One region of the Bradyrhizobium sp. i1.15.2 genome, then DNA from elsewhere that is predicted to be linked to it. Evidence: predicted binding sites of a transcription regulator. Region 1 holds the regulator's gene; each other region holds the start of a gene.

Region 1 (4,162 bases):
TTGCAGTCGGGCCGCGCTGGTGGTGACGACGCGTCCCGCGCCGCCCGATTGCGCGGCGATGGTGGTCGATCGGCAGCGGCTCGCCAGCCAGAGCGCACTGGCGCTGACGCAGCGTGGTGACGGATTTGTGGTTCAGGCGGTGAGGGCGAGAGGCACGAGCCGCCCCTGGTTGCCGGTCGGCGCCGGCGAGGGTGATTTCGACGGCAGCCTTGCGCCGAAGGCGACCGCGCCCCGCATCAAGGACGCAACGCCGGCGGAGACCGACTTGCAGGCCGACGATTGATCTGATGGTGCGGAGCAACGCAGCGGGTCGGTGCGTCCGCTCGGATTCGCTGGCGCAAACCACACCATCTCGCCGGCCACGGCCGGCGATGGCAATTCAATCCTGACCTCCGACCTCGTAGCCGGAGGGCGGCTGTTTCAGCCGATCGGCAGGTGCGTGACGGTCGGCTGCCTGTCGGCGATGATCTGCGCCTTGTGCTCGCGCTCGATGACCGACTGGGTCACAGGCAGTTGCAGCACGGTCGCGCGCTGGCCTTCGACGAGCTGCGTCACCAGCACAAATTTGCCGTCGGGGAATTCGATCGCGTCATGATGGCGGTCGGGAACGTGCGGATCGATCTTGCCGAACTTGCCCACGCGGGAATTGATGGTCCGCGTCCAGATCCAGCGATTGTCGTAGCGGACGTCGTCTGCGAAGGCGAGCTCCGTTCCCGGCAGCAGGCAGACGGCAACAGACGGATCGGCTGCGGAGGCGAAGCCGCGCGTCGAGGTGCCGCGGAAATTTGTCGTGACGATCGTCTCGCCGACTTCGGCGGGGCGCGACGCGACGGCATGCAGGCTGTAGTCACACATCGGGTGCTCCTCATGCTGGGATAGCAACCCACGTCTCTTATCGAGGCGCAGGCCTCTATCAGAGTTGAAGCACGAAAGCTCTGCTCGGTTGTGGGCAAATCTGCGGCTGGTTTCCGCAAGCCGCGATCACATTATCTTTCCCGAATTCAATAGGAACAAAGAGAGTTGCGATGCATTCGGGAGGCGCATGCGCGAATATTGCCGGCTGGTGCAACGACCTCGATCGCTGCTCGCTGTTTCCTCGCACACTCGAGCCGCGAAGCGGTGCTGTTTCGGTGCTGCTTCTTGGGCGTCGCGAGTAGCCAGCGCCGGAGCAGGGGCCGGATAGTCTGTGCAGAACCAGAAAGACTATCCAGCCGGAGCGGACGATGATCCGCTCCAATCTCTGACCGGCGATGCCGATCGGAAGCGCGCGAGGCGCCAACTTCTCCAGGTATCAAGTACGTCCGGTATCAGTACTTCCGGTAAAGCCCGATCAGCTTGCCCTGAATCTTCACCCGATTGGGCGGCAGGATGCGGACCTCATAGGCAGCGTTGGCGGGCTCGAGCGCGATCGAGGCGCCGCGACGGCGGAAGCGCTTCAGCGTCGCTTCCTCGTCGTCGATCAGCGCCACCACGATGTCGCCGGTATCGGCGCTCTCGTTGCGCTGAATCAGCGCCATGTCGCCGTCAAGGATGCCGGCATCAACCATGGAATCACCGCGCACTTCCAGCGCGTAATGTTCGCCCGAGCCGAGCATGTCGGGCGGTACGCTGATGGTGTGGCTGCGTGTCTGCAACGCCTCGATCGGCGTGCCGGCCGCGATGCGGCCCATCACCGGTACCGCCACGGGGCGTTCGCCCTCGTCCGCGGGCAGGCTGGAGCCCGCACGCACCTTGCCGAGATTGCCCTCGATGACGCTGGGGGTGAAGCCGCGGCGGCTGCCGGCGGCTGCCTGGAGCTCCGGCAGCTTGATGACTTCAATCGCACGGGCGCGGTTGGGCAGGCGTCGGATGAAGCCACGCTCCTCGAGCGCCGTGATCAGGCGATGGATGCCCGACTTCGAGCGCAGATCGAGCGCATCCTTCATCTCGTCGAAGGAGGGCGGCACGCCGCTTTCCTTCAGACGTTCACTGATGAACCGCAGAAGCTCGTATTGTTTGCGCGTTAACATCTCGACCAAAGTCCCCCGGTTGATGTCGTCCGATTCCGAGACGCAGAATTCGGCAATAAGCCGCTACATGCTCGAAACAAATCATGAACGGACACTATATGTTCGATACATGTTCCGCAACTGCTTAATTTACCGTGAACAGAGCAAAGTTCGCGGAACGCGCGTTGCGGGGTGCTCAGACGGGGAGCCGCAACACTTCGCAAGCCGTGCCGGCTTCGGCCTTCGGCGCGAATGGTGCGCGCACGAGAAGTACCTGTGCTGCAGCGAGATTCGCAAGCAGCGAAGAGTCCTGATGATTGACGGGAAGAACGACGCGTGTGCCATCGTCACGCTCCTCCAGATGCGCGCGCAGATAGTCCTCGCGCTGGTCGTTGGCGCCGACGCCGCGGCCGAGCACGGCGCGTTCGCGGCGATGGTGAATCACTGAACGGCCCGACAGGGCGCGAATCAGCGGCACCATGAACAGGAAAGCGCACACGTAGGACGACACGGGATTGCCCGGCAGGCCGATCACACCCATTGCGCCGAGTCGCCCGTGCATCATCGGCTTGCCTGGCCGCATCGCGATCTTCCAGAACGCCATCGCGATGCCTTCGTCCCGCAGTGCCTGCTGGACCAGATCGTGGTCGCCGACCGATGCGCCGCCGGTCGTGATCAGGATGTCGGCGCCGCTCTCGCGGGCGCGGCGGATGCCGGCGGTGGTCGCCTCCAGCGTGTCGGCGGCAATACCGAGGTCGATCGTCTCGGCGCCTTCGCTGCGGGCGAGCGCGTGCAGGGCGTAGCCGTTGGAATAGACGATCTGGCCGTGGCCTGGCGTGGTGCCTGGCATCACCAGCTCGTCGCCGGTGGCGAGAATCGCGACCTTTGGACGCCTGAAAACGACAAGGTGCGGATGATTCATCCCGGCAGCGAGCGCGAGGTCGCGCTCGGTGACACGGCTTCCCTTGCGCAGGAGCACGTCACCCTCGCGGAAATCGACGCCGGCGGGGCGGATGTGCCGACCGGCGATCGCGGCTTCCTTGATCATGATCCGCTTGCCGGCTGCGACCGTGTCCTCCTGGATCACGACGGCGTCCGCGCCACCGGGAACGACGCCGCCGGTGAAGATCCGTACGGCCTCGCCGGCGCCGATCGTCCCGGCGAACGGTCGGCCCGCCGCGACTTCGCCGACCACGGTGAGCTCCGAATCGATCGTCGCGGCATCGGCCGCGCGCACCGCGTAGCCGTCCATCGCCGACATCGCCTGCGGCGGCTGCGTGCGCCGCGCCGCGAGGTCACGCGCGAGCACGCGATGATGGGCCTCGTCGAGGGAAATCATTTCTTCCGGCAGCGGCTCTGCACCCGCCAGCACCGCGGCAAGCGCGTCGGAAACCGGCATCAAGGCCACGGCGAAAACTCCTGCTCGGCACGTTCGGGCGAATGTTCCGCACGTCTTCTAGCCGAGCGCGGGCGCAGAGGCAAAAACCGCTGAGCGGGCACAGTCATCCCGCCGCTTCACATTGTTCCGGAAGGCAGGATCAAGCGCGTCGCGGCATGATGCGAAGAACCTGACAAATCGGCAGGAGAGCGGCCATGGAAGCGACGAAAATCACGGCAAGGAAAATCACGGCAAGGCGAGAACGACGAGCGCCCCGGGCTGCATCGATCAGCTCCCTGCCTGCCCGGGAGTTACGTCGGGCGCCTTGGCTCCCTGGTCTTTGTCGGGCAGCGGATCGGCCTGGGATTTCAGGTCGGCGGCCTTGCTCACAAGCTTGGCGGAAAGGTCCGAATCTGAAGTTGTCCTGGCGAATTCAAGAAGAAGAGAGGCCTGCTTGGTGAGGTAGGTTTTGCCCAGCACGATGATGCATCCGTCCGTAGAAGTCCCAACGGACTCTAAGAGTCCGGAAGGCGGTATTCCGTTCCCGGAACTCTGTACAAAAATGCACAAAGTGATCGGGTTCCTCAATTTCTCAAAATTGGTCCCGGCGGGCGGTGCCGCCGTGGGTTTCGCGACACCGACTCCTCGTCAAATGCCCAATGCCTTCAATGCGTTCCCGACGTCACGCGGCGAGGTCACATGCACCGCCGTCAAGCCGCGCGCCCGCGCTCCCTCGATGTTTTCGGCAAGATCATCGAAGAACACGATGCGCCCGGCGGGCACGCCGATCGCCGCA
Region 2 (4,162 bases), on a different contig from region 1:
GGGATCGAGCGGATCGGCGAGTGCATCGAGACGCTCGCGGAACAGCCGGTCGACGACCGCGCTCTGCGTCACGGGACGTCCGGTCTCGACCATGATCGCACGCACTGCGCCGTCGGTACGGAAGAAGGTGGCCTCAAGCCGGCGCGCGCCCTTGCCCTGCTTCTCCATCGACGCGATCAACGTGTCCGCCAGGCGCGACAGCGTCATCGCGATCATGGTGTCGGTCGCGATCGGCTCGGCAAAGCGTTTCTCCACGATGTAATCGGGCAGCGGCTTTCGTGGATTGATCGGCGCATCGCCCTGCCCCAGCGCATGCGCGAGCAGTGTGGAGAATCGTGCACCAAACCGCGCCGTGATTTCGCTCGGCGTTCGCGAGGCCACATCCCCGATGGTCTTCAAGCCGGCGCGGCGCAGGCCGGTGGTGATGGCCTCACCCGCACCAAGCGCGGACACCGGAAACCGGCTGATTGCCGCCGCCTCCCCGTCATCGGCAACGATGCTACCGGATGCCTGCCGCGTCAGCGTGCGCGCGCAGACCGAGGTGCCGGCGACCGCCGCGCTGACGGCAAAGCCCTGGCGATCGAGGGCACGGACAAGGGTTTGCAACAGCGCAGCCTCGCCGCCGAACAGATGCGCGCAGCCGGTGATGTCGAGGAACAGCCCGTGCGGCGGATCGAGCGCCACCAGCGGCGTGAAGCGGTCGCACCAGTCGGCGATGTCGCCGATCGTCTTGGCATCGGCCACGGCATCGGCGTCGAACACCTTTAAATCAGGACACATCGCCCGGGCATTGGCCAGCGGCTGGCCGATATGCAGACCGAGGCGCTCGGCCGCCTCGTCCAGCGCATGGATCACCAGCGCGTTGCTGTCCTTGATGACGACAATGCTCGGATCATTGGTTCTACCCAGCCCGACGCCGTCGAAGAACCGCTGGATCCGGTCGATGGGCAGGCGCGGCAGCCACAGGCTGAGGATACGCCGACGATTCAGAGAACTGGCACTCATCACATTTCCATTCCATGATCCACCGGCCACACGGGCCATGACGATTGCGCAGGAGCTCGGCATCGAAGCGCGGCGCACCCCAGGCACTCCACATCGCGCCCGGCGGCGAATGCGCCGCGCGCAGCATCCACCTGGTCTCGGCGGTCGAGGGCAAAGGTTGCGCGGCCATCCGCAGCAGCAAGCCGGTGACACCGGAAGACTGCGCAGCCAATGTCAGCTTGCGGCTCGCTACGAGATCGAACTGCCTCGTCTCGCCCCAGAGCTCGAGCACGACGGCGCCCAGCGCGTCGCAGGCGAGTGCATCAGCCGACGTGCGCAGCGCGCTCTCCACGTCGGCGGCGCGCACCATCACCATGCGACGCGGATCGAGACCGATCTCGGCGAGCCCGCTCATCGACAGCGCGCCGGTTTCAATTTCCGAAAAATCCTGCCGCACCCACAGCAGCGGCTTGCGTGCCGTCACGCGCCCCGCAAGTCCCGTGACAAAGCCGGTCGCGGTCGCGCCCTGACGTCCCTCGCAAAACACCTCGTGGATTGCCGCGCGCGCGAGCCCGCCCTTTAGCGCGCTGTCGGCCTCGCGGTGGCCGAGCGCGACACGGTCGCGATGATGCACGACCTCCGCCGTCTCGATGCGCTCGATCTGGCCGCGCAAGGCTGCAAGCGCGCTTGTTCGTGCGCCGCTCATATACGCCGCTCCTCAAGGGTGATTGCCGGTGGCTCTCAAAAAGAGAACCAGCGGCTAGCTCATTTGTTCATGATATGTTCTAATATAAAGCTAACGACGCCCCGGGAGTCAATCGAATTGGCGGGCCTTGGGATTCGTGAGCTGAATCAAAGGGATTCCAATATGGACGTGCAACGCAAGCTGGAAATCCTGGCGGACGCCGCCAAGTACGACGCGTCCTGCGCCTCCAGCGGCACCGAGAGGCGGGATTCCAGCGACGGCAAGGGCATGGGCTCGACCGCGCCCGGCATGGGTATCTGCCATTCCTACGCGCCGGACGGCCGCTGTATCTCGCTGCTCAAGGTGCTGCTGACCAACGCCTGCAATTACGACTGCCTCTATTGCGTCAACCGCGCCTCCTCCAACGTGCCACGTGCCCGCTTCACCATCGACGAAGTGATCAAGCTGACGCTCGACTTCTACCGGCGCAATTACATCGAAGGACTATTTCTCTCCTCCGGGATCATCCGTAACCCCGACTACACCATGGAGCAGGTGGTGAGCGTCGCGCGAAAACTGCGCGAGGAGCATCACTTCCGTGGCTACATCCATCTCAAGACTATTCCCGAGGCCGACGATGCATTGATCTCCGAGGCCGGCAAATATGCCGACCGTCTCTCCATCAACATCGAGATGCCGCAGGAGACGAGCCTGCAGCAATTCGCGCCCGAGAAGGACGTGCGCGCGATCCGCCGTACCATGGGCCGGCTGCGGCTGAAGCTGGACGAGGCCGAGGAAAGCCGCAGCGCGAAGACGAAAGCCAAGCCGCAACGCTTCGCGCCGGCCGGCCAAAGCACGCAGATGATCGTCGGCGCCGACGCGGCTTCCGACCACACCATCCTCCACACCAGTGCCAATCTCTACGGTTCATACAGGCTGAGGCGCGTCTATTATTCCGCGTTCAGCCCCATCCCCGATGCCAGCCGCGCGCTGCCTCTGCGCGCGCCGCCCTTGCTGCGCGAGCACCGTCTCTACCAGGCCGATTGGCTGATGCGGTTCTACGGCTTCGACGTCGGCGAGATCGTCGACGACAGCGCGATGCTGCCGCTCGACATCGATCCAAAGCTCGCCTGGGCGCTGCGTCACCGCGACCGCTTCCCGCTCGATGTCAACCGCGCCAGCCGCGAGGAATTGTTGCGCGTGCCGGGCTTCGGCACCAAGGCGGTCGAGCGCATCATCGCGGCGCGCCGCACGACCACGATCCGCGTCGCCGACCTCGCGCGGCTGCACGTGCCCCGCAACAAGGCGCTGCCGTTCATCGTCCTCAGCGATCACCGGCCCGCGCCGCACCGCCTCGACGAGGCACGGCTGATCGAACGGTTCAAGCCGGCAACACAACTGGGATTTGGCTTCTGATGCAGTACATCATCCTCGAAAACGAAACCGATTTCGATGGCTGGCGCAAAGCCGCGCGTAGCCTCGTGCTTCATCAAATGAAGCCGGGCGACATCACCTGGGCCGTGCGGGGCGGCGAAGCGGAGCTGTTCGCGCCGCCCTCGCCGTCTCCGCAGCCGGCCGGTGCCGATGGCACCTTCAACGTGCCTGCAAGATTCGTCGAGCTCGCCAAGGCCGCGATCCTGCATCGCGATCCTGAGCGTTTCGCGATCCTCTATCGCCTGCTGTTTCGGCTGAAGGACAATCACGACCTCATCGAGGTCGCGACCAATCCCGATGTCGCGCAAGTCACGGCCATGGCAAAGGCGGTCTACCGCGACGAGCACAAGATGCATGCCTTCGTGCGCTTCCGCGAGATCGGCAGGGAACGCGAAGCGCACTACGTTGCGTGGTTCGAGCCGGAGCATCACATCGTCGAGCTCGCCGCGCCGTTCTTCGCCAAGCGCTTTGCCGACATGCCCTGGTCGATCCTGACGCCGGATTTGTGCGCGCATTGGGATGGCCACGCTCTCTCCTTCACATCAGGCGTCAGCAAGAGCGAGGCGCCGAGCGAAGACCGGCTGGAGGAAACCTGGCGGCGCTACTACGCCAGCATCTTCAATCCGGCCCGCCTGAAGGTGAAGGCGATGCAAACGGAGATGCCGAAGAAATATTGGAGGAACCTGCCCGAGGCTTCGATCATTAAGCCCCTGATCGAGGACGCCGAACGCATGACCGGCGCCATGATCGCCAATGCCGCAACCGATCCGCACAAGCCTCAAAAGCGGCCGGAGGCTCCGATGAAACGCAAGACCGCCACCGACGATCTCGAAGCGCTCCGCGAGGAGGCCGCCCATTGCCGCGCCTGCCATCTCTACAAGGACGCGACCCAGACCGTGTTCGGCGAAGGCCCGAAGTCCGCCAATATCATGCTGGTCGGCGAACAGCCCGGCGACAAGGAAGACCTCGCCGGCCATCCCTTTGTCGGTCCGGCCGGCCAGATGCTCGACCGGGCGCTGCAGGAGGCCGGCGTCGACCGCAAGAAGGTCTATGTCACCA
Region 3 (4,162 bases), on a different contig from region 1:
CGCGAGCGCGGCGGATCTTGCCGCGCGTCCCTACACCAAGGCTCCGGCGCCGGCGATTGCCACCATCTACGATTGGAGCGGCTTCTACATCGGCATCAACGGCGGCGGTGGCTCGAGCCACACGTGCTGGGACTTCGTCACGCCCGCGACCGGCGTTTTGGTCGGGGAAGGCTGCCATAACGCGGTCGGCGGCACGGTCGGTGGCCAGATCGGCTATCGCTGGCAGTCCACCAATTGGGTGTTCGGCCTCGAAGGCCAAGGCAACTGGGCCGACTTCCGGGGCGACAACGTGAGCACACTTTTCCCCGGCACCGCCCTGGTCACGGGTGATCGCAACCGTTCCCGCATCGACTCTTTCGGGCTCATCACCGGTCAGATCGGTTACGCCTGGAACAACGTGCTGCTTTACGTGAAGGGCGGCGCCGCCGTCGTCGGCGACAAATACGACATCTACGCTGCGGCGGGCACGCCCGGCGCGGGCGCGCTGCTGGCCTCGGCGCGGGAGACTCGCTGGGGTGGCACGGTCGGGGCCGGTCTGGAGTTCGGCTTCGCTCCCAACTGGTCGCTGGGCTTTGAATACGACCACATCTTCCTTGGCGATCGCACGATCGGCTTCACAACGCCCGCGGGTGCGGTTTTCGGCAGCGACCGGATTCGCCAGGACGTCGACATGGGCCTCGTCCGCTTGAACTATCGCTGGGGCGGTCCGGTCATCGCAAAGTACTGATCGCGCTGGAATAGAGCACTTCGAAGGCCGGCCTCGTGCCGGCCTTTTGCTGTGCGGTTCTGCGATATCAATAGGTCAATAGCCGTTCCGTTTTCCGATCGCTGTTGCTTTTCAGTGACACAACTTGCGGCTTCACCGGTGTATGGACGATATCAGTTGGACCACGGCGTCCGATGCTCTTCCGGAACAGGGAGGGACAACAGAAACTGGGACTGGGATTACTGAAGATGAAAAAGATTTGGTTGGCTTCGGCCTGTTTGTTCGCACTCGCTGCCCCGGCTTCGGCCGCTGATCTGGCGGCGCGCCCCTACACCAAGGCTCCGGTGGCCATGGCTTCGGTCTACAACTGGACCGGCTTCTACCTCGGTATCGTCGGTGGCGGCGCCTGGGAAAATTCCTCGACCGACCCGAAGATGAAGGGCGGCTTCGTCGGCGGTACTGCCGGCTACAACTGGCAGACCGGCAATGTCGTGTTCGGCATCGAGGCCGATGGTTCCTGGGCTGACGTCAGCGCGTCGGTCACCGGCCCCGTTGCCGTCCCCGGCTTCGGCCTCGTCAGCACCACCCTCAGCTCGAAGACCGATGCGATGGGCACCGTGCGCGGCCGCATCGGCTACGCCGTCAACAACGTCCTGTTCTACGGCACCGGTGGTTACGCCTGGATCGACAACAAGCTCAGCATCAGCGCGCTCGGCGTGACCGCTTCCGACAGCAAGTGGCACTCCGGCTGGACCGTCGGTGCGGGCGTCGAAGCGTTCTTCGCTCCGCAGTGGTCGGTCAAGGGCGAGTACCTCTTTCGCAGCCTCGGCGGCGAGACCTACTTCTCGGGCGCCCTGCCCACCGGCACGCTCGAGTTTCACACCGTGCAGGTCGGCGTGAACTATCACTTCGGGGGCCCGATCGTCGCGAAGTACTGATCTTCGCTATCGACGCCATCGTGTTACGAAAGGCCGGCCTCGCGCCGGCCTTTTTGTTTGAACGGGACCGGTCACGCGCAGTTCCGCAAGCCGTGCTCCTGCCAGATGCCGCCAGCGCGCCAACAATCCGTTGACGATTCGCAAACGCCACTGGAAATCCGTCCCTGTTCTTCCTACGTTCGCTTACTTACCCATCGGCGCCGATCCCGGTTCCGGGCGATGCGCGCCTTTCAAGTTGGCGCGATCGCGCGCTTTTGGATTCCCTGAGGACCACCAGGATGGATGAAGTGATCAAGGCGAAGCGCCAACAACAGAACGCGGGAGCACACCTGCGCGCGATTACGATCCGTGGCGCGCGCGAGCACAACCTCAAGAACGTCGACGTCGAAATTCCCCGCGACAAGCTCGTCGTGTTCACGGGGCTGTCAGGCTCCGGCAAATCCTCCCTCGCGTTCGACACCATCTATGCCGAGGGCCAGCGCCGCTACGTCGAATCGCTGTCGGCCTATGCCCGCCAGTTCCTGGAGATGATGCAGAAGCCCGACGTCGACCAGATCGACGGCCTGTCGCCGGCGATCTCGATCGAACAGAAGACGACGTCGAAGAACCCGCGCTCCACCGTCGGCACGGTGACCGAAATCTACGACTATATGCGCCTGCTGTGGGCGCGCGTCGGCGTGCCCTATTCGCCCGCCACCGGCCTGCCGATCGAGAGCCAGACCGTCTCGCAGATGGTCGATCGCGTGCTGGCGCTGCCGGAGAGCTCGCGGCTCTATCTGCTTGCGCCAGTCGTGCGCGGCCGCAAGGGCGAGTACCGCAAAGAGCTCGCCGAATGGCTCAAGAAGGGCTTTCAGCGCGTCAAGATCGACGGCGCCTTCCATGAGCTCGCGGAAGCGCCTGTTCTCGACAAGAAATTCCCGCACGATATCGACGTCGTCGTCGATCGTATCGTGGTGCGCCCCGACATCGGCCAACGCCTCGCCGAAAGCTTCGAGACCGCGCTCAAGCTCGCCGAGGGCCTCGCCGTCATCGAATTCGCGGACGCGCCGGCTGCAGCAGCCCCCGCGGAAGAGAAAAAGAAGACGGCCAAGATCCACGACAAGAGCGGACCCGAGCGCATGCTGTTCTCGGAAAAGTTCGCCTGCCCTGTCTCCGGCTTCACCATCCCCGAGATCGAGCCCCGGCTGTTCTCGTTCAACAATCCCTATGGCGCCTGCCCCGCCTGCGGCGGCCTCGGCGTCGAGCAGCATGTCGACGAGGACCTCGTCATCCCCGACAAGGAGCTAGCCATCGGCAAGGGCGCGATCGCGCCCTGGGCCAAGTCCTCGTCGCCCTATTACATTCAGACGTTGACTGCGCTCGGCAAGCATTACAAGTTCACGCTGACCACCAAATGGAAGGATCTGCCCAAGAAGACGCAGAACGCGATCCTCCATGGCTCCGGCGAGGACGAGATCAAGTTCTCCTACGAGGACGGCGTCCGTTCCTATGACACCAAGAAGCCGTTCGAGGGCGTCATCACCAACATCAACCGCCGCTATCGCGAGACCGAGAGCGAGTGGGCGCGCGAGGAGCTGGCGAAGTACTTCCACGACGTGCCCTGCGAGGCGTGCCACGGCTTTCGGCTCAAGCCCGAGGCGCTCTGCGTCAAGATCGGCGGCAAGCATATCGGCGACATCTCCGAGATGTCAGTGAAGGGCGCCGGCGCGTGGTTCGAGACCGTGCCGGAGGCGCTGAACACCCAGCAGAACGAGATCGCCGGCCGCATCCTCAAGGAGATCCGCGAGCGCCTCACCTTCCTGCTCGACGTCGGCCTCAACTATCTCACGCTGTCCCGCTCCTCCGGCACGCTCTCCGGCGGCGAGAGCCAGCGCATCCGCCTGGCCTCGCAGATCGGCTCGGGCCTGACAGGTGTGCTCTATGTGCTCGACGAACCCTCGATCGGCTTGCACCAGCGCGACAACGCGCGCCTGCTCGACACGCTCAAGAGACTTCGCGACCTCGGCAACACCGTGATCGTGGTCGAGCATGACGAGGACGCGATCCTGCTCGCCGACCACGTGCTCGACATCGGCCCCGGTGCCGGCATGCATGGCGGCAACATCATCGCCGAAGGCACGCCCGCCGAGATCATGCGCAACCCCAACTCGCTGACCGGCAAATATCTGACCGGCGAGCTTGAGGTCGAGGTGCCGGAGCGGCGCCCGCCGAACCATCGCCGCACCATCAAGGTGGTCAATGCGCGCGGCAATAACCTCAAGAACGTCACGGCCGAAATCCCGCTCGGCCTGTTCACCTGCGTTACCGGCGTCTCCGGCGGCGGCAAGTCGACGCTGCTGATCGACACGCTGTACAAGGCGATCGCCCGCAAGCTGAACAACGCCAGCGAGGGCGCCGCGCCGCACGACCGCATCGAGGGCCTCGAGCACATCGACAAGATCATCGACATCGACCAGTCGCCGATCGGCCGCACGCCACGCTCCAATCCCGCGACCTATACCGGTGCCTTCACGCCGAT

What was found. The regulator LexA, encoded in region 1, represses DNA repair genes until DNA is damaged. The targets are predictions, from matches to a motif close to TGTTCNNNNTGTGTTCNG.
Region 2: ABIB80_RS13470 (ImuA family protein) is a predicted target of LexA. The motif match lies at 1,755-1,772, and genes of this name have one in related genera.
Region 3: uvrA (excinuclease ABC subunit UvrA) is a predicted target of LexA. The motif match lies at 1,810-1,827, and genes of this name have one in related genera.

What each region holds. Positions count from the first base shown of each region.
Region 1 is NZ_JBEPRQ010000017.1:24,825-28,986, reverse strand. Features, by position in the region: partial or broken gene ABIB80_RS25925 (ComEC/Rec2 family competence protein) at 1-283, shown strand, start outside; gene ABIB80_RS25920 (hypothetical protein) at 421-855, opposite strand; gene lexA (transcriptional repressor LexA) at 1,308-2,009, opposite strand; gene ABIB80_RS25910 (molybdopterin molybdotransferase MoeA) at 2,185-3,396, opposite strand; gene ABIB80_RS25905 (hypothetical protein) at 3,655-3,846, opposite strand; gene ABIB80_RS25900 (HAD family hydrolase) at 4,015-4,162, opposite strand, start outside.
Region 2 is NZ_JBEPRQ010000006.1:40,930-45,091, forward strand. Features, by position in the region: gene ABIB80_RS13465 (Y-family DNA polymerase) at 1-1,005, opposite strand, end outside; gene ABIB80_RS13470 (ImuA family protein) at 902-1,690, opposite strand; gene ABIB80_RS13475 (putative DNA modification/repair radical SAM protein) at 1,853-3,085, shown strand; gene ABIB80_RS13480 (UdgX family uracil-DNA binding protein) at 3,085-4,162, shown strand, end outside.
Region 3 is NZ_JBEPRQ010000020.1:48,434-52,595, forward strand. Features, by position in the region: gene ABIB80_RS28075 (outer membrane protein) at 1-727, shown strand, start outside; gene ABIB80_RS28080 (outer membrane protein) at 955-1,644, shown strand; gene uvrA (excinuclease ABC subunit UvrA) at 1,923-4,162, shown strand, end outside.